One region of the Streptomyces sp. NPDC050287 genome, then DNA from elsewhere that is predicted to be linked to it. Evidence: riboswitches for the same ligand, from Rfam matches in the RefSeq annotation. Region 1 holds a riboswitch; each other region holds the start of a gene.
What was found. Region 1 has a riboswitch for cobalamin ahead of ACIBK3_RS09590 (ribonucleoside-diphosphate reductase subunit alpha). Riboswitches for the same ligand answer to the same signal wherever they lie in the genome.
Positions count from the first base shown of each region.

Region 2: linked by a shared signal. The riboswitch ahead of ACIBK3_RS26325 (HoxN/HupN/NixA family nickel/cobalt transporter) and the one ahead of ACIBK3_RS09590 (ribonucleoside-diphosphate reductase subunit alpha) in region 1 are both predicted to bind cobalamin.
Region 3: linked by a shared signal. The riboswitch ahead of ACIBK3_RS00335 (cobalamin biosynthesis protein) and the one ahead of ACIBK3_RS09590 (ribonucleoside-diphosphate reductase subunit alpha) in region 1 are both predicted to bind cobalamin.

Region 1 is NZ_JBITIY010000002.1:927,635-934,650, forward strand. Features, by position in the region: gene ACIBK3_RS09575 (cytochrome P450) at 1-1,133, shown strand, start outside; gene ACIBK3_RS09580 (GlxA family transcriptional regulator) at 1,143-2,141, opposite strand; gene ACIBK3_RS09585 (ribonucleotide-diphosphate reductase subunit beta) at 2,389-3,402, opposite strand; gene ACIBK3_RS09590 (ribonucleoside-diphosphate reductase subunit alpha) at 3,402-5,774, opposite strand; cobalamin riboswitch at 5,896-6,068, opposite strand; gene ACIBK3_RS09595 (GNAT family N-acetyltransferase) at 6,078-6,584, opposite strand; gene mctP (monocarboxylate uptake permease MctP) at 6,674-7,016, opposite strand, start outside.
Region 2 is NZ_JBITIY010000007.1:249,092-256,107, forward strand. Features, by position in the region: gene ACIBK3_RS26300 (GAF and ANTAR domain-containing protein) at 1-115, shown strand, start outside; gene ACIBK3_RS26305 (hypothetical protein) at 165-938, opposite strand; partial or broken gene ACIBK3_RS26310 (His/Gly/Thr/Pro-type tRNA ligase C-terminal domain-containing protein) at 1,151-1,354, shown strand; gene ACIBK3_RS26315 (nucleoside hydrolase) at 1,406-2,368, shown strand; gene ACIBK3_RS26320 (peptidoglycan-binding protein) at 2,408-2,728, opposite strand; gene ACIBK3_RS26325 (HoxN/HupN/NixA family nickel/cobalt transporter) at 2,948-4,081, opposite strand; cobalamin riboswitch at 4,109-4,337, opposite strand; gene ACIBK3_RS26330 (ArsR/SmtB family transcription factor) at 4,418-4,774, shown strand; gene ACIBK3_RS26335 (LAETG motif-containing sortase-dependent surface protein) at 4,938-5,885, opposite strand; gene ACIBK3_RS26340 (glycoside hydrolase family 13 protein) at 6,133-7,016, shown strand, end outside.
Region 3 is NZ_JBITIY010000001.1:60,252-67,267, reverse strand. Features, by position in the region: gene ACIBK3_RS00340 (cobyric acid synthase) at 1-888, opposite strand, end outside; gene ACIBK3_RS00335 (cobalamin biosynthesis protein) at 885-1,826, opposite strand; cobalamin riboswitch at 1,926-2,068, opposite strand; gene ACIBK3_RS00330 (hypothetical protein) at 2,203-2,424, opposite strand; gene ACIBK3_RS00325 (anion permease) at 2,437-3,708, opposite strand; gene ACIBK3_RS00320 (lysozyme) at 3,872-4,621, opposite strand; gene ACIBK3_RS00315 (class II aldolase/adducin family protein) at 4,819-5,571, shown strand; gene ACIBK3_RS00310 (alpha/beta hydrolase) at 5,917-7,016, shown strand, end outside.

The DNA of each region.
Region 1 (7,016 bases):
GCTACGAGATCGGCGGGCCGCTGTGGGACACCCTGGACGTGCTCCTGGGCAAGGGGGTGGCGACCAGCAACGGGCCGCTGCACCGGCGCCAGCGGCAGACCATCCAGCCCTCGTTCCGCAAGGACGTCATCCACGAGTACGAGCGGGTCATGGTCGAGGAGTCGCAGGCCTTCGCCTCGCGCTGGCAGGCCGGGGACACCGTCGACGTCACCGCGGAGGCGTTCCGGGTGGGCGTGCGCATGACGGCCCGGTGCTTCCTGCAGATCGAGCACATCGACGACCTGGCCGAGCGGCTGAGCACCGCCCTCGCCACCGTGTTCGGCGGCATGTACCGGCGGATGATCCTGTCCTTCGGCCCGTTCTACCGGCTGCCGCTTCCCTCGCACCGTGAATTCGACCGCGCACTGGCCGAACTGCACCGCCTCGCCGACGAGGTCATCGCCGAACGCCGGGCCGCCGCCGAGAAGCCCGACGATTTGCTGACCGCCTTGCTCGACGCAAAGGACGAGAAAGGTGAACCGGTCAACGACCGGGAGGTGCACGATCAGGTCATAGCAATTCTCACGCCGGGCAGCGAAACCGTGGGGTCCCAGTTGATGTGGATCTTGCAGTTGCTGGCGGAACATCCGGAACAGGCCGACCGGGTGAGCGCGGAGGTGAAATCGATCGTGGGTGACCGCCCGCTCACATTCGGCGATCTCCACAAGCTGACCCACACGAACAATGTGGTCACCGAGGCGCTCCGGATACGCCCCGCCGTATGGATTCTGACGCGGCGGGCCATGGCCGAAACGCAACTGGGCGGGTATCGCATTCCGGCCGGAGCGGACATCGTCTACAGCCCGCTCGCCCTCCAGCGCGACCCCCGGTCCTACGAGCGGCACCTCGCCTTCGACCCGGACCGCTGGCTTCCGGGGCGCTCCACGGAGGTGCCGAAGTACGCGATGAGTCCCTTCAGCGCGGGCAACCGCAAATGCCCGGCCGACCACTTCTCGGTGGCCGAACTCGGCATGATCCTGGCCACCGTGATCCCGAAGTGGCGCTTCGAGCGCCTTCCCGAGGCCGACGAGTCGACCCGGGTGGGCATCACCCTGCGGCCGAAGCGGCTGCTGCTGAAGGCGGTGCCGAGGTGACGGGCCCGGTCAGGCGGCGTCCGTACCGGCTTCTGCTTCCGCCTCGGATCCGGCTTCCGGTCCTCTGAAGGCGCGCCGGTAGGCGTTCGGGGTGGTCCCCACCGCCCGGACGAACTGGTGACGCAGCGCGGCCGCGTTGCCGAACCCCGTCCGGCCGGCGACCGCGTCCACCGTCTCGTCCGTCGCCTCCAGCAACCGCTGGGCCAGCAGCACCCGTTGGCGCAGGATCCAGCGGTAGGGAGTCGTCCCCGTCTCCTGCTGGAAGCGACGGGCGAAGGTGCGCGGCGACATGTGCGCGAGCTCGGCGAGCTGCTCGACGCTGACCTCCTCGTCGAGGTGTTCCTGCATCCACACCAGGACCTCGCCGACCGTGTCGCAGGAGGAGGCGGGCAGCGGGCGCTCGATGTACTGCGCCTGACCGCCGTCCCGGTGCGGCGGCACCACCATCCGCCGGGCGATCTTGTTGGCGACCTCCGGCCCCTGCTCCTTGCGCACGAGGTGCAGGCAGGCGTCGATGCCTGCCGCGGTGCCGGCCGAGGTGATCACGGGGTCGTCGTCGATGTACAGCACGTCCGGCTCGACGGCCGCCCGGGGATAGCGCCGTGCCAGCTGCTCCGCGTCGCGCCAGTGGGTGGCGCAGCGGCGGTCGTCGAGCAGACCGGCCGCGGCCAGTACGAAGACCCCGGAGCACACGCTGAGCACCCGCGTGCCGCGGTCGACGGCGGCGCACAGGGCCCGCAACAGCTCGGGCGGGAAAGACCGGTGCTGGAAGCCGTCGCCCGCCGGTACGGCGATCAGGTCAGCCGTCTCCAGGCGCTCCAGCCCGTGGTCGACGGTCAGTGAGAAGCCCGCGTGCGTGCGCAACGTCCGGCCCTCCGCCGAGGCGACGGCGAAGTCGTAGACCGGCAGGCCTTCGTCGCTGCGGTCCGTACCGAAGACCTCGCAGACGACGCCGAGCTCGAAGGGATCGAATCCGTCGAGGAGGACGGCCACCACGTTCTTCAACATGCTGCCAGTGTGCCTCGGAACTGGCAGTAAATCGAGGGTGTGCGGCAGTCCTGCCACTGTCGGTAAGGAGTATCCGGCGTGACAGTGGTGTCATGACTACCGCGCAGACAGAAGGACTGACCGGAATGCTCACCGTCCTCGGGATCCTCGTCCTCCTGGCCCTCCCGTCAGTGATCGGCATCGTGCGCGACCGGCGCATCGACCGTCAGATCAGGGAGGCCCAGGGGGCCCGTGAGGCCTACGGGGCTCAGAAGTCCTCGTCCAGGTCCACGGTGCCCTCCACCGCGACCTGGTACGCCGACGGACGCCGCTCGAAGAAGTTGGTCAGCTCCTGAACCCCCTGCAGCTCCATGAAGGAGAAGGGGTTCTCGGAGCCGTACACCGGGGCGAAGCCGAGGCGTGTCAGGCGCTGGTCGGCCACGCACTGGAGGTACTGCCGCATCGAGTCGGTGTTCATGCCCGGGAGGCCGTCACCGCACAGGTCGCGCGCGAACTGCAGCTCGGCCTCGACGGCTTCCCTCAGCATGTCGGTGACCTGCTGCTGAAGCCGGTCGTCGAACAGCTCCGGCTCCTCCTTGCGGACGGTGTCGACCACGTCGAACGCGAAGCTCATGTGCATGGTCTCGTCGCGGAACACCCAGTTGGTGCCGGTCGCCAGGCCGTGCAGGAGACCCCGGCCGCGGAACCAGTAGACGTACGCGAAGGCGCCGTAGAAGAACAGGCCCTCGATGCACGCGGCGAAGCAGATCAGGTTGAGCAGGAAGCGACGGCGGTCGCCCTGGGTCTCCAGCCGGTCGAGCTTCTCGACCTCGTTGATCCACCGGAAGCAGAACTCGGCCTTCGCGCGGATGGAGGGGATGTTCTCCACGGCGTCGAAGGCCGCGGCCCTGTCCTCGGGATCGGGGAGATAGGTGTCCAGGAGCGTCAGGTAGAACTGGACGTGGACGGCCTCCTCGAAGAGCTGGCGCGACAGGTACAGCCGCGCCTCCGGGGAGTTGATGTGCTTGTAGAGGGTCAGCACCAGGTTGTTCGCGACGATCGAGTCGCCCGTCGCGAAGAACGCCACCAGGCGTCCGATCAGGTGCTGTTCGGCCGGTGTGAGCTTGGCGAGGTCGGTGACGTCCGAGTGGAGGTCGACCTCCTCCACGGTCCAGGTGTTCTTGATGGCGTCCCGGTAGCGCTCGTAGAAGTCCGGGTAGCGCATGGGGCGGAGGGTGAGTTCGAAGCCCGGGTCGAGGAGGTGGGTATTACGGCTGGTCATCACTGGCAGGCCTCGCAGGACTCGGGGTTTTCCAGGGAGCAGGCGACGGCATCGGGGTCTGCCGCCTGTGGCACGGGGACAGTTGCCTGTGCCGCGCGGGCGATGCGGGTCGCCGGGCGCGAGCGCAGGTAGTACGTCGTCTTCAGGCCCTGCTTCCAGGCGTACGCGTACATCGAGGAGAGCTTGCCGATGGTCGGTGTCTGGAGGAACAGGTTCAGCGACTGGGACTGGTCGAGGAACGGGGTCCGGGCGGCGGCCATGTCGATCAGGCCGCGCTGCGGGATCTCCCAGGCCGTGCGGTACAGGGCGCGGAGGTCCTCGGGGATCCAGGTGAACGCCTGCACCGAGCCGTTCGCCTCGCGCAGCGCCTCGCGGGTGCGGGCGTCCCAGACACCGAGCCGCTTGAGGTCCTTCACCAGGTACGAGTTGACCTGGAGGAACTCACCGGACAGGGTCTCGCGCTTGAACAGGTTGGAGACCTGCGGCTCGATGCACTCGTACACGCCCGCGATCGACGCGATGGTGGCCGTGGGCGCGATGGCGAGCAGGAGCGCGTTGCGCATGCCCGTCGTGGCGATACGGGCCCGCAGTGCCGCCCAGCGCTCCGGCCAGGCGAGTTCGGTGTCGTAGTGGTCGGGGTGCAGGACACCCTGGGCGGTACGGGTCTTCTCCCAGGCCGGCAGCGGGCCGTTGCGCTCGGCGAGGTCCGCGGAGGCCTCGTACGCGGCGAGCATGACGCGCTCGGCGATGCGGGTGGACAGCCGGCGGGCCTCGGGCGAGTCGAAGGGCAGGCGCAGCTGGAAGAAGACGTCCTGCAGGCCCATCACGCCCAGGCCCACCGGTCGCCACCTGGCGTTGGAGCGGCCCGCCTGCTCGGTCGGGTAGAAGTTGATGTCGACGACCCGGTCGAGGAAGGTGACGGCGGTGCGGACGGTCTCGTCCAGCCGGTCCCAGTCGATGTCTTCGCGGGCCGGGTCCACGAAGGCGCCCAGGTTCACCGAACCCAGGTTGCAGACCGCCGTCTCCCCGTCGTCCGTGACCTCCAGGATCTCTGTGCAGAGGTTGGAGGAGTGGACGACGTGACCCGGCTCGGCCGTCTGGTTGGCGGTGCGGTTCGCGGCGTCCTTGAAGGTCATCCAGCCGTTGCCGGTCTGGGCGAGGGTGCGCATCATGCGGCCGTAGAGATCACGGGCGGGCAGGGTCCGGCGTGCGAGCCCCGCCGCCTCCGCCGCGCGGTAGGCCGCGTCGAACTCCTCGCCCCACAGGTCGACGAGTTCCGGCACGTCGGCGGGGGAGAACAGCGACCACTGCTCGTCGGCGTCGACCCGGCGCATGAACTCGTCCGGGACCCAGTGCGCGAGGTTCAGGTTGTGCGTACGACGGGCGTCCTCGCCGGTGTTGTCGCGCAGCTCCAGGAACTCCTCGATGTCCGAGTGCCAGGTCTCCAGGTAGACCGCCGCCGCGCCCTTGCGCCGGCCGCCCTGGTTCACGGCGGCGACGGAGGCGTCCAGGGTCTTCAGGAACGGGACGATGCCGTTGGAGTGCCCGTTGGTGCCCCGGATCAGCGAACCGCGGGCCCGGATGCGCGAGTAGGCGATCCCGATGCCGCCGGCGTGCTTGGAGAGACGGGCCACCTGCTGGTAGCGCTCGTAGATGGAGTCCAGTTCGTCCTTCGGGGAGTCGAGGAGATAGCAGGACGACATCTGGGGGTGGCGGGTGCCGGAGTTGAAGAGGGTGGGGGAGGAGGGCAGGTAGTCGAGGCGGCTCATGAGCCGGTAGAGCGCGGCGACTTCGTCCACCGCCCGGCCGGAGTCGTCCTCGGCGAGGCCGCAGGCCACCCGGAGCATGAAGTACTGGGGCGTCTCGATGACCTTGCGGGTGATCGGGTGCCGGAGCAGATAGCGGCCGTACAGGGTGCGCAGGCCGAAGTAGCCGAAGCGGTCGTCGGCCGCCGGGTCGACCAGCGCGTCGAGACGGCCCGCGTGGAGGCGCACGAACTCGGCGGTGCGGTCGGCGATGAGCCCTTCCCGGTGCCCCACGGCGACGGACTCGGTGAACGACGTGACGCCCTGGGAGGCGGCCTCGGCGGTGATGCCGAGCGTCAACAGCCGGGCGGCCAGCCGGGAGTAGGCGGGGTCCTCGGAGATGAGGCCGGCGGCTGCCTCCGTGGCCAGCTCGCGCAGCTCCACAGCGACATCCGGCACGGCCCCCGGCGCGGACCGGCCGCGCAGCGCGGCGGCGGCGACCCGGCCGGGGTCGGCGTCGGGAAGATCGGCGGTCAGCTCGGTCAGATTCCGCAGCAACGCGGTCCCGGGACCGTCGGGTTCCGCCGGAGTCGTCGCTGTCGCCGGATCGGCTGGCGCGATGGTCACGTGGGGCTCTCCCTCGCTCGCAGGGGGCCTCAGGAAGGGCAGGGGGCAGCACACGAGCGCACACGGCGTCGCGTCCACCGGCCCACTCCACGAGGCCCGGACGTCAAGGCACCCGGGCCGGATGGCCGGGCGCACTGTCGGCAGGTCCTCGGACTGACTCTCATGTGGGCATAAGCGCGCATGAGTACACCGTTGCGGGACAGTTCCGGATTCGCACCGGATTCCCCTGCGACGACAGCGAGCATGAGCATACATCTTGTGTCGCGTGAAGGAACCACCCCCATATGTTGTGTCGCGCCGGTTTCACAGCGTCAACCCGTAGCTGAGGAGAGTGATGTCGTCGAGCTCCGGGACCGGGTTCCAGTCGCGTTCCGGGACGCGGACGAAGCCCAGACGTTCGTAGATGCGGTGGGCGGAGTGCATGGTGCGCTGGGTCGACAGGACGACGGCGGTACAGCCGGTCGTGCCCCGGGCGCGGTCGACGCACGCGCGTACGAGGGCCTCTCCGGCGCCCCGGCCGCGGGCCTCGCGGGCGACGGCGAGCATGCGGATCTCCGCCTCGCCGGGGCGGGCTATGTCGGCCATGGGGCCGCCGGACGGCACGAAGGTGACGCCGCCGAGGAGGTGGTCGCCCTGCATGGCCACGAGTACGTCCGCGGCGGCGGCCCGCTTGGCCACGTCCCTGAGTTCGCCGAGGTACGAGTCGCTCTCACCGAAGTCGAGGAGGCCGTCCTGGAGATAGGCCTGGGCGGTGATCTCGCCGAGGGCGTCGTACTCGGTGGGTGTCACTCGCCGGATACGGATGTCCATGCGGGGAGTGTGCACGACGGGTACGACAACGGGCCGCCGGTTTTCCACCGACGGCCCGTTCTCCGGTACGACTCTCTCTTCCGTACGACTCAGTGCGCGCTGCCGGCCGTCGCCGGCGGGAGCTCCACCTGGACGCCCGGGTCGCCCGCGTCGGCCGTGTAGTCCGCCGGCGACGTCTCGTCGATGCCTTCGGGGGCCTTCAGGGCCTTCAGGACGAAGGTCAGGACCACCGTCACCACCACGTTCATCACGAACGCCGTGAGGCCGATGTAGCCGATCTCGCCGATGCCGGGGATCTCCTTCGCGGAGCCGCCGAAGTGCTTCTGCGTCGGCGAGGCGACTCCGTACGCGGCGAGAGTGCCGTAGACCATGCCGACCGCCCAGCCGGCGAGCAGGGCCCAGCGATGGAACCAGCGGGTGAACAGGCCGCCG
Region 2 (7,016 bases), on a different contig from region 1:
GCTGCGCCAGTACGCGGCCGGGGAACGGCTCTCCCTGACAGCGGTCGCCCGCGCCCTGGCGGAACGCACCCTCGGCCCGGACGAACTGCTGGGCGGAGTCCCGCACCAGGCCTAGGCCCCTTTCCGGGAGGCACCGCGGTCGGCGTGCGGTCGGACCGGCCGGTTCAGATCTGCGTCCGGCCCTGCTTGCGGATGTCCGCCAGCCGCTGTGCCCCCAGCTGTGCGGCCGTCTGCGTGACGTCGGGCTCGATGTCGCCGAGGCCGCCGTGGGAGAGGCCGATCGCGTCGTCGCCGACCCGGACGACGGCGGTGTCCAGGGTGAGCAGGACCGGCTCGTCGTTCAGCGTCGCGCCCGTCAGGGTGACCCGCAGGCCCTGCCGGGCGTCTCCCACGGCCGGCAGGGCCGCGTCGGTGACCTGCACGTCCAGTCGGTCGCCCCGGGCGGTGGTCGCCGTGAACCGCGCGCACTTCCGCGGCAGGGTCCGCAGCCAGGCGATGGCGTGGTCCACGTCGGCCGGGTTCCGGGTGACGATCTGGTAGCGCAGCTGGGCCTCGTTCCAGACGTCGTCGAGGCTGATCACGGCCCGGGGGCGGGCGTCAGCCCCGAAAGGTTCCTCGGCGTACAGGGTGTCCAGCAGCCGCCGGCAGTCGGGCAGCTCGGTCGTCGCCTTCAGCAGCCCGTCGTGCCAGATCGCGGTTCCCTGCGTCGGCGTCCAGGGTTCCCCGAGGTCGGCCTCCGTGACCAGCGCGGCCTGCGCCTGCGCCTGGGTGAGGGCGGCGGGCGACGGGGCGGAGGTCCCGGGCGGGGTGGTCGCCGGAGCGTAGTCGGGCTTCTCGGCGGTGGGCGGCGTACTGAGCACGGAACAGGCGGCGGTGACGAGCAGACCACCCAAGGTGAGAACGCAGACACGGAGGACACGGGCCGGGGCTGGATTCATCGGGGGTGCCTCCTTGGGCGACATCCAAGATCGAGTACGCCCTCCTACGGCACCACCGCCCCTGTCCCTCCACCAGCGAGCGGAGCCGTCCGGGTGAGGCCGTGTCCCCGCCGACGGCGTCCGCCGCTCCCACCGCGCGCAAACCCGTCGCCCGCACCTCGGCATCCGCCGGCCGACGCGGTGTACGACCACCGCCGCCTCGGCCGTGAAGTGACGGCACCCTCGGGGCCAGGATCCGCGCGGCGCGGCTCGTGCCGTACCAGGCGGTGGTCGGGCAGCGGGAGGCGGACGCCGGTCCGGTGGCCGTACGGCTGCGGGACGGGCGGCGTCCCGGGGCCGTACCCGTAGGGGAGTTGCTGGACCGGATCGCAGCCCGCGCCGGTGATCGCGGCGCCGAACTGTGGGCCGCTGCGTAAGGTCGGTTGCACGACTCTCGGAACCCGTTGCCCTCGGAGAGGAACCCTGCCGTGACCGGTCAGCCCATCCCGGTGATCATCGACTGCGACACCGGTGTCGACGACGCCCTGGCCCTGCTGTTCGCCGTACGGCACCCCGCGCTCGACCTGCGCGCGGTGACCTGCGTGGCCGGGAACACCGATGTGGACGGGGTGGTCCGCAACACCCTGACCGTGCTGGAGCAGGCCGGCGCCGGTGACATCCCGGTCGCCCGGGGCGCCGAACGCCCGCTGATCGAGCCGGTCCGCACGGCACGGCACGTGCACGGGCAGGACGGGATGGGCGACCTGGGGCTGCCCGCGCCGACCCGCCGGCCGGTCGACGTGGACGCGGTGACGCTGCTGCGCCGCGAGATCCTCGCCTCCCCGCGCCCGGTCACCCTCATCCCCACCGCGCCCCTGACGAACATCGCCCTGCTCCTGCGCACGCATCCCGAGGTGGTGCGGAACATCGAGCGGATCGTGTTCATGGGCGGCGCGGTGGCGACCGGAAACGCCACGCCGGTCGCGGAGTTCAACGTCTGGCACGACCCGGAGGCGGCGGCGATCCTGCTCACGGCGGGGGTACCGATCACCATGTACGGGCTCGATGTCTTCCAGCGGGTCCTCGTCCCGGCCGCCGACGTCCAACGCCTGCGCGCCAGTACGGAACCCAGCCTCCGCATGGCCGGCGAACTCCTCGCCCACCGCGACCCCGCCACCTCAGGGGACCCCACCCCCATGGGCGGCCTCGGCGACGCGGGCGCGGTGTGCGCCGTCGTCGACCCGGAGGGCATCACCACCGAACTCCTGCCTGTGGAGGTGAGTCTGGCCCCGGGCGCCGCCCGGGGCCAGACTGTCGTCGACCGGCGCCCCGTCCCCGGCGAGTCCGAGATCCACGAGGGAACCCGCGAACAGCCCTTGCTCGACGTGGCGTTGGGCGTCGACGTGGAGCGCTACGTGAAGCTGTGGCTGACGGCGGTGGAGGGTGTCTGACCCTCCGACGGGGAAGTCAGCCCCGGAGCCCCGGAGCGGTCAGCAGAAGGGGCGGCCAGGGGAGTTGGCCCAGAGCGTGAGGAACGACCAGGTCTGGGACCCGATGCGGCCGCGTCCGTCGTCGAAGATTCGGGCGCACTGCTGGAAGGCTATCGTCGCGCGACGAGTGGCCCGGCCGAAGAACCCGGTCTCGCGCAGGCCGGCGTCTATGGCCTGATTCAGATAGCACTGCGCTTGCCGGACGGCTGACCCGGACGATCCGCGCTGAAGTGGCGGCCGGTGCTTGGTGATGCCGCATACGTCCTGCGGCCCTCGGATCGCTGGGAGTTCCGGGTTGTAGGCGGACTGGGTGCTGGTCACTGTGGCGGTCGCAGACGATGGAGTGCTTTGTGGTGCCGCCACGGCCGGGCCTCCTGCAAGGCCGAGGGGGAGAAGCACGGCTGCTGCGGTGGCGAATGCTCGTCGCATTCTCAATCACCTCCAGAGAGTGCACTTTCCTCATCGTGCACTCGGGTCTGTCCTGCTGCATCTTGAGATGCGGGTGCGACCAGCGAAGCCTCCGGACCGCTGCCGTCGGCGTCAGCGTGTGTCGGCGGCCGGGCGTATCGTCCACCGCTGTTCCACCTTCGCCAGGCGCCAGTACGTGATGGCCGCCGCCCACACCACCACGAACAGGCCGACGATGACGTAGCCGACGCTGTCGAGGTTGATGTCGGCGATCCAGGTGGTGACCGCGTCACCGAGGGCGAGTTTGTCGTGGAGGACGCCGACCAGCTCGATGGTGCCGATGAAGAAGGCGACGGCGATGGACAGGCCGGTGATCGTGAGGTTGTAGAAGACCTTGCGGACCGGGTTGGAGAACGCCCACTGGTAGGCGAAGTTCATGAATGTGCCGTCGAGGGTGTCGAACAGGCTCATGCCGGCGGCGAAGAGGAGGGGCAGGGAGAGGATCGCGTACCAGGGCAGGCCGGCCGCCGCGCCCGAGCCCGCCATCACCATCAGCGTGACCTCGGTGGCCGTGTCGAAGCCGAGGCCGAACAGGAAGCCCAGCGGGTACATCTGGCCGGGGCGGCTGATGGACCTGGTGAGGCGGCCGAGGACGCGGTTCATGAACCCGCGGGAGTCCAGGTGCTGTTCGAGCTCCCGCTCGTCGTACGACCCCGCCCGCATCGCCTTGAACACCTTCAGGATGCCCAGCAGGGCGACCAGATTGAGGGCGGCGATGAGGTAGAGGAACGCGCCGGAGATCGTCGTACCGAGGAAGCCGAGCACCTGGTGGGTGCCGGAGTCCTCGTTCATGACCTTGCCGGCGAGCTGGGTGCCGCCCGCGATCAGCAGGGCGAGGACCACCACCACGCTGGAGTGGCCGAGGGCGAACCAGAAGCCCACCGACACCGGGCGCTTGCCGTCGGCCATCAGCTTGCGGGTGGTGTTGTCGATCGCGGCGATGTGGTCGGCGTCGAAGGCGTGCCGCATACCGAGGGTGTAGGCGGTGATGCCGAGTCCGATGCCGAAGGCCTTGTTGCCGACCTCGTAGTGGGCGGGGACGACGAGGAGGAACAGGATTCCGAAGGCGACGACGTGCAGGGCGAGGATCACCGCCATCAGGCCCGCGGTCCTGAGGGTGTCCTCCCGGCGCCACTTGAAGGACGCCGGGGCGGGGACGGACGCCGGGGCGGGGACGGACGTCCGGGCAGGGTCGGGCAGGGTCATTCGGTCACGCTCCAGCACCTCGTGGATCAACTCGTGAGATGCCGTGGCCGGTCTCCTGGCTTGGGGGTACCTCCCACTCGAGCGAAGCCGAGAGTGGGGGAGGGTCGTACGTTCGCGCCCCTGCCTTCCCGGCCCCCTCGCGGCGGCCAGTGGCTGTCCCTGGCGGGACGGCGGTGCTCGAACTCCCCGATCACAGTGGCGAGGGCCGCGTCGGTTTCCCACCGACTTCCCGAGCACCACGGCGGGTCCACCGTAGGGGCGTAAGGGGTTTCCTGCATAGCTGCATATCTGGGCAGGTATCGAAGATCACAGAATCCCGCCTGCGAGGATGGCGCCATGCATCTCGTTCCGGCGGACCGAGCGGACCGCCGCACCATAGACGGGCACCGGGTGTGCGACGCCATCGCCGCGATCGGTGAACCCGGCCATGTCCGTGCCTGGTCCGACCGATTCTCGCTGCTCGCCGACCCGAAGCGGCTGGCGCTGCTGCTGGCGTTGCACCGGACGGGGCCCCTGGCCGTGTCCGACCTGGCGATCGCGACCGGGATGAACGACCCGGCGGTGTCGCAGGCGCTCAGGCTGCTGCGGGCGGCCGGGGTCGTGGAGGGCGAGAAGGAGGGCCGGATCGTGCGCTACCGGGTGGTGGACGCGGACATCGCCGCGCTGCTCAAGCACTGCGCGGCGGACGGCTGAGACGCCTTCCGCAACGCAACGCGACGCGGTGGTGGTCGAGAGGCGAGCCCGGCTACGACCTCTCGACCACCACCGCGTACCGACCGCGTGCGCCTGTCGCCGCATGACTACGGGCGCGCGACTACGACCGCATGACTACGGGCTCGTGGCTACCACCGTGTGGCTACGAGCGCGTCGCCTTCCGGCGTCGCGTCAGCACGACCATGCCCGCGCCGCCCGCCAGCAGCACCGCCGCGCCGATCGCGATCGGGCCCGTGGCGCTGTTGGCGCCGGTCTCCGCGAGGTCGTCGCCGCCGCCGTTCGGCACGGTGGCCGGGGCGGTGGTGGACTCGGAGGCCGACGGGGTCGGGGTGTCCGTCGAGGCCGGCGGAGTCGGAGTCGGGGCCTCGGTGGCCGGCGGCGTCGTCTCCTCGGCCGGCTTGGACGGCTCCGTGGACTCGGGAGTCGACGGGGTCGGCGCCGGGGTGGACGGCGTCTGCGGCGGCGGGGTCGTCGCGCAGTCCTTCGTACCGCCGTTCCAGCCCGCGATCAGCTTGTCCTTGATGACCGGACGGTCCGGGCCGATGGGCACGTCGCCGTGGACGAAACCGTCCTTGGCGTCGAGCCTGCCGTCGAACTTGACCGCGCCCCGGTAGAGGTCGACCTGCGCGAAGCAGCCCGCGTCCGGCACCGCGATGTCGAGGGACTCGGTCTGACCCGGCTTCACGGTCACCGTGTCGAAGTCGACGAAGACCTGCTCGCCGGAGGTGTTGAAGGTGGAGCCGTGGGCGAGGTACGAGGCGAGGGAGGCGGTGCAGGTGGTGGCGTCACCGGCGGTGCGGACCTTGATGTGGACCTTGCCGTCGTCGGTGGGCTTCAGCGTCTGGTCGTCGACCTTGACCGAGTCGAAGAAGCCGGTGCCGTCCAGGGAGAACTGGCAGCGGTCGGTTCCGGTCTCCGTGCCCGGGCCGGTGCCGGGCTTGTAGGCGCCGCCGGACTTCCAGCCGTCGCCACCGGGAGTGCCGGTCGCCCAGGCGCTGGAAGCGGTGGTCGCGGAGGCGGCGCAGAGGACGAGCGCCGCGGCCCCCGTCCCCAGCAGGCGGCGCGCGGTGACACGTCTGGCTATGGACATGCGGATCCCATCGGGGTAAGAGAACTGAGAAACACTTGACTCATTGGTCACATGAGTCACGGGTGTTCGCACATCGTGGATCGCCCTTCGCAAGCTGTCAACCTGCGGCAATTCAGAGGCACTTCGAGCCGTCAACACAATTCCGCCACACAAGGAATGAAGTGCTCCGGACAGCGTTCGAGTTCGCTTTCCCGACAATGGGGACAGGTACCTGAGTGCTGTCCGACGCCGCCCCGAGGGAGACCGCGTGACCGACCCCGTTCCCCACCGACCCGACCCCTCCTCCCCCGACCTCTCCTCCAAGGACCCCAACTGGTGGCGGCAGGCCGTCGTGTACCAGATCTACCCCCGCAGCTTCGCCGACGCCGACGGCGACGGCCTCGGGGACCTGAAGGGCGTCACCCGGCGGCTGAATCACCTCGCCGCCCTCGGTGTCGACGCCCTGTGGCTCAGCCCCTTCTACCCCTCCGAACTCGCCGACGGCGGCTACGACGTCGCCGACTACCGGGACGTCGACCCGCGCCTGGGCACCCTCGACGACTTCGAGGTGATGGCCGCCGAGGCCCACCGCCTGGGCCTGAAGGTGATCGTCGACCTGGTCCCCAACCACACCTCCCACCAGCATGCCTGGTTCCAGGAGGCCCTGGCCGCCGGCCCCGGCTCCCCGGCCCGCGACCGGTACGTCTTCCGCGACGGCCGGGGCGCGCACGGCGAACTCCCGCCCACCGACTGGCAGTCCGTCTTCGGCGGCAGCGCCTGGCAGCGGGTCCCGGACGGGCAGTGGTACCTCCACCTGTTCGCCCCCCAGCAGCCCGACCTCGACTGGGCCAACGAGGAGGTCCGCGCCGACTTCCGCACCACCCTGCGCTTCTGGTCCGACCGGGGTGTCGACGGCTTCCGCGTCGACGTCGCCCACGCCCTGGCCAAGGACCTCAGCGAACCCCTCCGGGACCTCGGCGCCCCCGAACTCAGCGCGGAGGACGCGCTCCCCGGCTTCCCGCCCGGCACCCACCCCTTCTACGACCGCGACGAGGTCCATGAGATCTACCGCGACTGGCGCAAGATCCTCGACGCCTACCGTCCGCCCCGCATGGCCGTCGCCGAGGCCTGGGTCCCCGGTGCCCGCCGCGC
Region 3 (7,016 bases), on a different contig from region 1:
CTCCTCCGCCCGGTCCACGAACCGCACGACGACACCCGGCTCGGCGGCCAGCGCGTCCACGTCGGTGAAGTTGGACATCAGGGGGACCGCGCAGACGGCGATCCTCAGGACGTCCTCACCGACGGGCGGCGCCACGTTCGACTCCCGGACCGTGCCCCGCAGGGAGACCCGCAGCCCGTCCTCCTCATCGATCCCGAGCCCGTGTCGGAAGGGCAGGACGCCGTACGTGTGCCGCCCGGTGAGCGCGTGCAGCATGTCGAGCCCGGGTTCGAGCAGCGAGACGTCCCCGCGGAACTTGTTGACGAGGAACCCGGCGACGAGGGCCTGATCCTCGGGCGAGAGCAGTGCGACGGTCCCGAAGAAGGAGGCGAAGACGCCCCCGCGGTCGATGTCGCCGACCACCAGGACGGGCAGCCCGGCGTTCCGGGCGATGCCCATGTTGACGATGTCGGTCCGCCGCAGATTGATCTCGGCGGGAGAACCGGCCCCCTCACAGATCACCGCGTCATACGTGCCCCGCAACTCGGCGAGACAGTCGAGCACGGTCCCCAGCAGCTTCTGCTGCCGCCCGCCGTGATAGCCGCGCGCACTGAGCTCCCCGACCGGCTTCCCGAGCAGCACGACCTGACTGCTCTGCTCACCGCCCGGCTTGAGCAGCACGGGGTTCATCAGCGCGGTCGGCTCGATGCGGCAGGCCTGCGCCTGCATGGCCTGGGCCCGCCCGATCTCGGCCCCTTCCCTCGTCACGAACGAATTGAGGGACATGTTCTGCGCCTTGAAGGGCGCGACCTTCACCCCCTGCCGCACCAGCCACCGGCAGATCCCCGCGGTGACGACACTCTTGCCGGCGTCGGAGGTGGTACCGGCGACCAGAAGACCACCACTCATCGGATACGCCCCCTGGTGAGAAACCGCCCGGCGACACTGACGCCGAGAGCCAGCAGACCGACGTGCCGGGACAGCCGCACGGCCCGCTCGATGTCGTGCGCGACCACGGCACGCCCCTCTCCGTTGAGCACGGGCCGATGCTCGACCCGCCCCGCATAGGACAGGGTCCCGCCGAGCCGCACCCCGAGCGCCCCGGCGAACGACGCCTCCACAGGCCCGGCGTTGGGACTCGGATGCTTCCCGGCATCGGTCCGCCAGGCGCGTACGGCTCCCCGCGGATTCGGACCCGCCAGCATGGCCAGTACGGCGGTCAGCCGTGCCCCCGGCCACCCCACCAGGTCGTCCGTCCGTGCCGAGGCCCACCCGAACCGCCGGTACCTGTGCGACCTGTGCCCGACCATGGCGTCCAGGGTGTTGACGGCCCGGAACCCGAGCAGCCCGGGCACACCGCCCAAGGCCCCCCACACCAGCGCCCCGACCACCGCGTCGGAGGTGTTCTCGGCGACGGACTCCACGACGGCCCGCGCGATCCCGTCGGCGTCCAGCGCCTGCGGATCCCGCCCGCACAGATGCGGCAGCCGCGCCCGCGCCCCCTCGACGTCCCCCGCCTCCAGCGCGCGCCCGATGGCCCTGGCCTCCCGCGCGAGTGAAGTCCCGCCGACGACGGCCCAGGTGGCGGCGCCGGTCAGCGCGACGGAAGCGGCAGGGGAGGTACGTACGGAACGAGCGGTCAAAGCTCCGAGCGCCGTGACCCCACCGGCGCACACAACGGCGTACAGCGCGCCCCACCCCCGGTGGTCACGCCACAGCACCCGCTCCACGGCACCCGCGGCACGTCCGAACACGGCGACCGGATGTCCACGGCGGGGATCGCCGAGGAGCAGGTCACCGAGGAGGCCGGCGACGGCGCCGTACGCGAAAACGCGATCGGCACGCATGGACTCAGCCGACCGCTGTCACAGACAGGGAGGAGCTGATCAACCTCGAACGGCAGCCGAGCATGGCGATATGTCCTCACTCAGGGTGTCCACGCCCTGGTTCGACGAGACCGGCGGTGAGAGTTCCTGGCTCCCGGGGCTTTCTACCCCGGTGACAGTGGCGGGACCGCGCCGGATTCTCACCGGCTTCCTCTCCTGCCGCCGTACATGGCCCCGGCAGTCCACCACGGGGTTGGAAGGGCCGTCAACTTGCCGTTGACCTGCGAAGGGAGAGTGTGCTGAGGCCCACACGCGAGCGGTCACAACCGTCACAACGCACGTGGGGTGCGGGACGGCGATCCGTCCCGCACCCCACGCGTTGTCCGGGTGCCGCAGGTCAGGCGACGATCAGTGAGATCCCGTACGCCACCGCCGCCGCGCACGCGGCGAAGCACGCGTAGGCGCCGGTGACCGCGAGGGCGGCGGAGCCGCCCTGGGCCGCGGCCCGCTCCCGGCGGGACAGGCCCATGATGCCGAGGGTGAACAGGGCCACGAGTGCCACGGTGACCACGAGGCTGACGCCGAAGACGGAGCCGAGTGCCGCCCAGTCGATCTTCATCCTGTTGCTTCCTTAGACGGTGGTCGCGGCCGGCGGGGCCGCGGGGTCGGCGGTGGTGACGGCTCCGGCGGGCGCCGGGATGGTGGCCGTGAGGTCCTCGGCGACGGACCCCGCCGGGGGCGGGGTGACCGCGGCGATCGCGGCGGTCACCACACCGGCCGGCTCCGCGGTCTCGCGGGCGTCGGGCTCGGTGACGACGTTGGTGTGGTCGACGACCTCCCGGCGGGAGAGCTTCCAGATGGCCGCGCTGGAGGCGATCAGGAAGACGGCGACCAGGGCGGTGCCGACGTCCCCGATGCCGGTCACGTACTCGGCGAGCGCGCCGACCAGGGCCGCGGCCGGCAGGGTCAGACCCCACGCCACGAACATCCGGGTGGCAGTCGACCAGCGCACGACCCCGCCCTTGCGGCCGAGGCCCGCGCCCATCACCGAACCGGAGACGGAGTGCGTGGTGGAGAGGGAGAAGCCGAGGTGGGAGGAGGCCAGGATGACCGTGGCCGCGCTGGTCTGGGCGGCGAAGCCCTGCTGCGGCTGAAGGTCCGTCAGGCCCTTGCCCATGGTGCGGATGATGCGCCAGCCGCCGAGGTAGGTGCCGAGCGCGATGGCGAGACCCGCGGAGAGGATGACCCAGGTGGGCGGGTCGGAGTCGGGGGCGACGACGCCGCCGGCGACCAGGGCGAGGGTGATGATGCCCATCGTCTTCTGGGCGTCGTTCGTGCCGTGGGCGAGCGAGACCAGGCCGGCCGAGGCGATCTGACCCGCGCGGTAGCCCTTCTCCGCCGCCTTGCCGTCGGCCTTCTTGCCGAGCGTGTAGGACAGGCGGGTGGCGAGCATCGCGGCGACGCCCGCGACGACCGGTGCCGCGATCGCGGGGAGCAGGACCTTGGTGACCAGCACGTCACCATGGACCGCGCTCATACCGGCGGAGGCGATGGTGGCCCCGATCAGACCGCCCATCAGGGCGTGCGAGGAACTGGAGGGCAGGCCCACCAGCCAGGTCACGAGGTTCCAGAGGATCGCGCCGACCAGGGCGGCGAAGATGACCTCGGGACGTATGCCGGTCTCGTCGACGAGACCTTTGGAGATCGTGTTGGCGACCTCCACGGAGAGGAAGGCACCCACAAGGTTCAGCACGGCGGACATGGCCACCGCGACCTTGGGCTTGAGCGCACCGGTCGAGATGGTCGTGGCCATCGCGTTGGCGGTGTCGTGGAAACCGTTCGTGAAATCGAACGCAAGCGCGGTTACCACCACGATCGCGAGGATCAGCGAGAAGTTTTCCATTTACCCAGGCAATCGTTCGAGGTCATTGGCCGGACGAACGTAGGTAACCTGGATGAACGGAAGATGAACTGAAGCAGGCCGCACGGTGTCCGGCGATGCTGATTTCCGCACCGCCGAACCCAGCCCGGTCCCCGTGGCCCCGTGCGACCCTGGCGCCCCTTGGCTATACGCCTCTGGCGAACGCCCTCAGCCGGCTGAGGGACCCGTTGAAGAGATTCTGGTCACCCGGCAGACCGCCGCCGTTGTCGTACTGCCAGATCGTCCAGAACGACCACCCCCCGGGCAGCGCCCCCGCGTCCGCCGCGTTGTAACGGGCCACCCACAGCGCGTGATTGGCGGCGAATGCGCGACTGCCTCCGGTGCAGGTGTTCCACCAGTGGGCGGTGGTGTAGATCACCGGGCGGCGGCCGGTGAGGCGCTTCGTCTCGTCACTGAACGACTTGATCCAGCTGACCATCTTCGGCTTGCTCAAGCCGTAGCACTTGTGCTTCTTGTCGTACGGGTTGTACTCGATGTCCAGGGCGGGCGGCAGCGTCCAGCCGTCGGCGGTCCAGGCGCCGCCGTTGCGCACGAAGTACGCCGCCTGCGTTCTGCCCGACGACTTGTCCGGGAGCGCGAAGTGGTACGCCCCGCGGATGATGCCCGCGCTGCGCGCCCCGTTGTACTGCTGACCGAAATACGGGCTGCGGTACGTGTGCGACTCGGTCGCCTTGACGTAGACGAACCTGGCTCCCCTGGCCTTGCTCTGCTGCCAGTCGACGTTCTTCTGGTGGGAAGAGACGTCGTGCCCCTTCGGCAGGCCCGCCGCCGAGGCGGGCGTCTCGGCGAGTGTGATCCCCCCTGCGGTGAGCGCCGCCACGGACACCGCGACGACGCGGTGGCGACAGTGGAACGATGTGCGATCACGGGCCATGTGTCCCCCCGGAAATGGCTACGTGCACGACAAATCTCCGCGAGATTACTGGAAGATCATCGGATTGTCGGCGATCTCCGGCCAAGTGATCGAAGAAGGCTGTATATGCCTGTATGCGACCTTTCGGAGTAGTGGATTCCGGCCTAAAGTGCCCCCGCCTCGCGCTGAGTTGACGCCGGTCCTGGAAGGATCGCCGCATGACCGAGGAACAGCGGGAACAGCGGGAACAGTGGGATGCGCGGGGCGTGCTAGGTGCGCGAGAGGGCGCGGAAGACGTGGTGCGGGAGCCGCGGGGGAGGGGCGTGCGCCCCGAGGAGGCGCACGCCTGGGAGACGCTCGTCGCGACGGCCCGCCGCACGGTGTCCGAGGGGCTGGTCGTCGGCACCTCCGGCAACGTCTCGGTGCGCGTCGGGGGCACCGTACTGGTCACACCGTCGGGCGTGCCCTACGACCGGCTCACCCCGACGGACATCACCGGCGTGGACCTCGACGGCCGTCAGGTGCTCGGCACCCTGACCCCGACCAGTGAACTGCCCATGCATCTCGCGGTCTACCGCACCACCGACGCCGGTGCCGTCGTCCATACCCACGCCGTGCACGCCACGGCCGTCTCGACCCTCGTACCCGAGCTCCCCGTGATCCACTACATGGCCGGCGCGCTCGGCGGGCCCGTCCGAGTTGCCTCGTATGCCACGTACGGCACCGACGAGTTGGCCGAGAACATGCTCCACGCCCTGGCCGACCGCTCCGGCTGCCTCCTCCAGAACCACGGCACCCTCACCTACGGCACCACCCTCGACCAGGCCTACGACCGCACGGCCCAGCTGGAGTGGATGTGCCGCCTGTGGCTGACCGCCTCCTCGGTACCGGGACTGTCACCGACACTCCTGACCGAGGCACAGCTCGCGGAGGCGGGGGAGCGGTTGCGGGGGTACGGGCAGCGGGGGTGAGGCTTCGAAGCGCGCCCGGCGTCCCTGCCTCGACCCGTCAGCCGACTGCCGGTCCGGCCGCCGAAGTGATCGCGCGGCGCCGGGCCGTGCGCCCTGCCGACAACTCGGCCCGTGGCTCGGCCCGTGGCTCGGCCCGTGGCTCGGCCCGTGGCCGGGCCGGTATCGGGGCATCCAGGGCCGCCCTTCGAGGACCGGGAAGCGCCCGTACGTTCCGGCGGTGCCGATTGCCATGACGCCACCGGGGACCACACCCCGCGGCACGCACCTCGTACCTACCAATCCGAAACATCACTCCGGGCCGTCCTCCCGCTGGCCCGGCGCGGGGTCCACCGGGACACTGGACCCGTGCGCACTGTCACAGCAACGGCCGCCGCCGTCACCGCAGCCCTGGCCGCCGGCGCGGCGAGCGTCGCCGCCGGCCGTCTCGCCAGCGACGCCGCGCTCAAGGCGCCGCCGGGACGCCCCCTGCCCACCGAACCCAGGCTCACCGTGCACGCCACGGCCGCGGGCCGGATCACCGTCACCCGCGACCTGGCCGCGCTGCGCCCCGGCACCTACGGCCTCGGCGGCAACGGTTCGCACGCGGTCGTCGGCCCCGTCCTCGGCACGGAGTCCCACTCCGCGGACACGGTGGTACGCCGCCTGGAACGCGTCACGCACGGCACTGTCAAGCCCGGCGACAAGGTCTGGCTCACCCCGAACCTCTACGTCGGCAACCCGGGCAGCGCCCTCGGACTGGACCACGCCGACGTCGACGTCGCCGGCGAACTCGGCGCTCTGCCCGCGTGGTTCGTGCCGGGGGTACGGGACACCTGGGTGATCGCGGTGCACGGCCTGGGCACCACCCGCGAACACGCCATGAACATCATGGAGTTCCTGCACCGCAATCGCTTCCCGGTGCTCGCCCTCGCCTACCGCGGCGACCTCGGCGCGCCCCGCTCGCCGGACGGGCTGAACCACCTCGGCGAGACCGAGTGGCACGACCTGGACGCCGCCATCCGCCACGCCGTCGCCGACGGGGCCCGCCGGGTGGTCCTGCACGGCTGGTCCACCGGCGCCACCATGGCGTTGCGCGCCGCCGCGAACTCGGAACTGCGCGAGCGGATCGCGGGGCTCGTCCTCGACTCCCCGGTACTCAGCTGGGAGACGACACTGCGCGCCCTCGCCGCGGCCCGCCGCACCCCGGGCGCCCTGCTGCCGCTGGCGGTGCGCGCCGCCCAGGGCCGCACCGGCATGCCCGCCGCCGACACCGACCGCGCCGCCGCCCCCGACCTTCCCCTGGCACCGACCCTGGTCTTCCACGGCCCGGACGACCGGGTGGCCCCCTGGGACCACTCCCGCCGTCTCGCCGCCGCCCACCCCCACCGCGTAGCCCTCCACACGGTCCGCAACGCCCCCCACGCGGCCATGTGGAACGCCGACCCGAAGTCCTACGAAGAGGCACT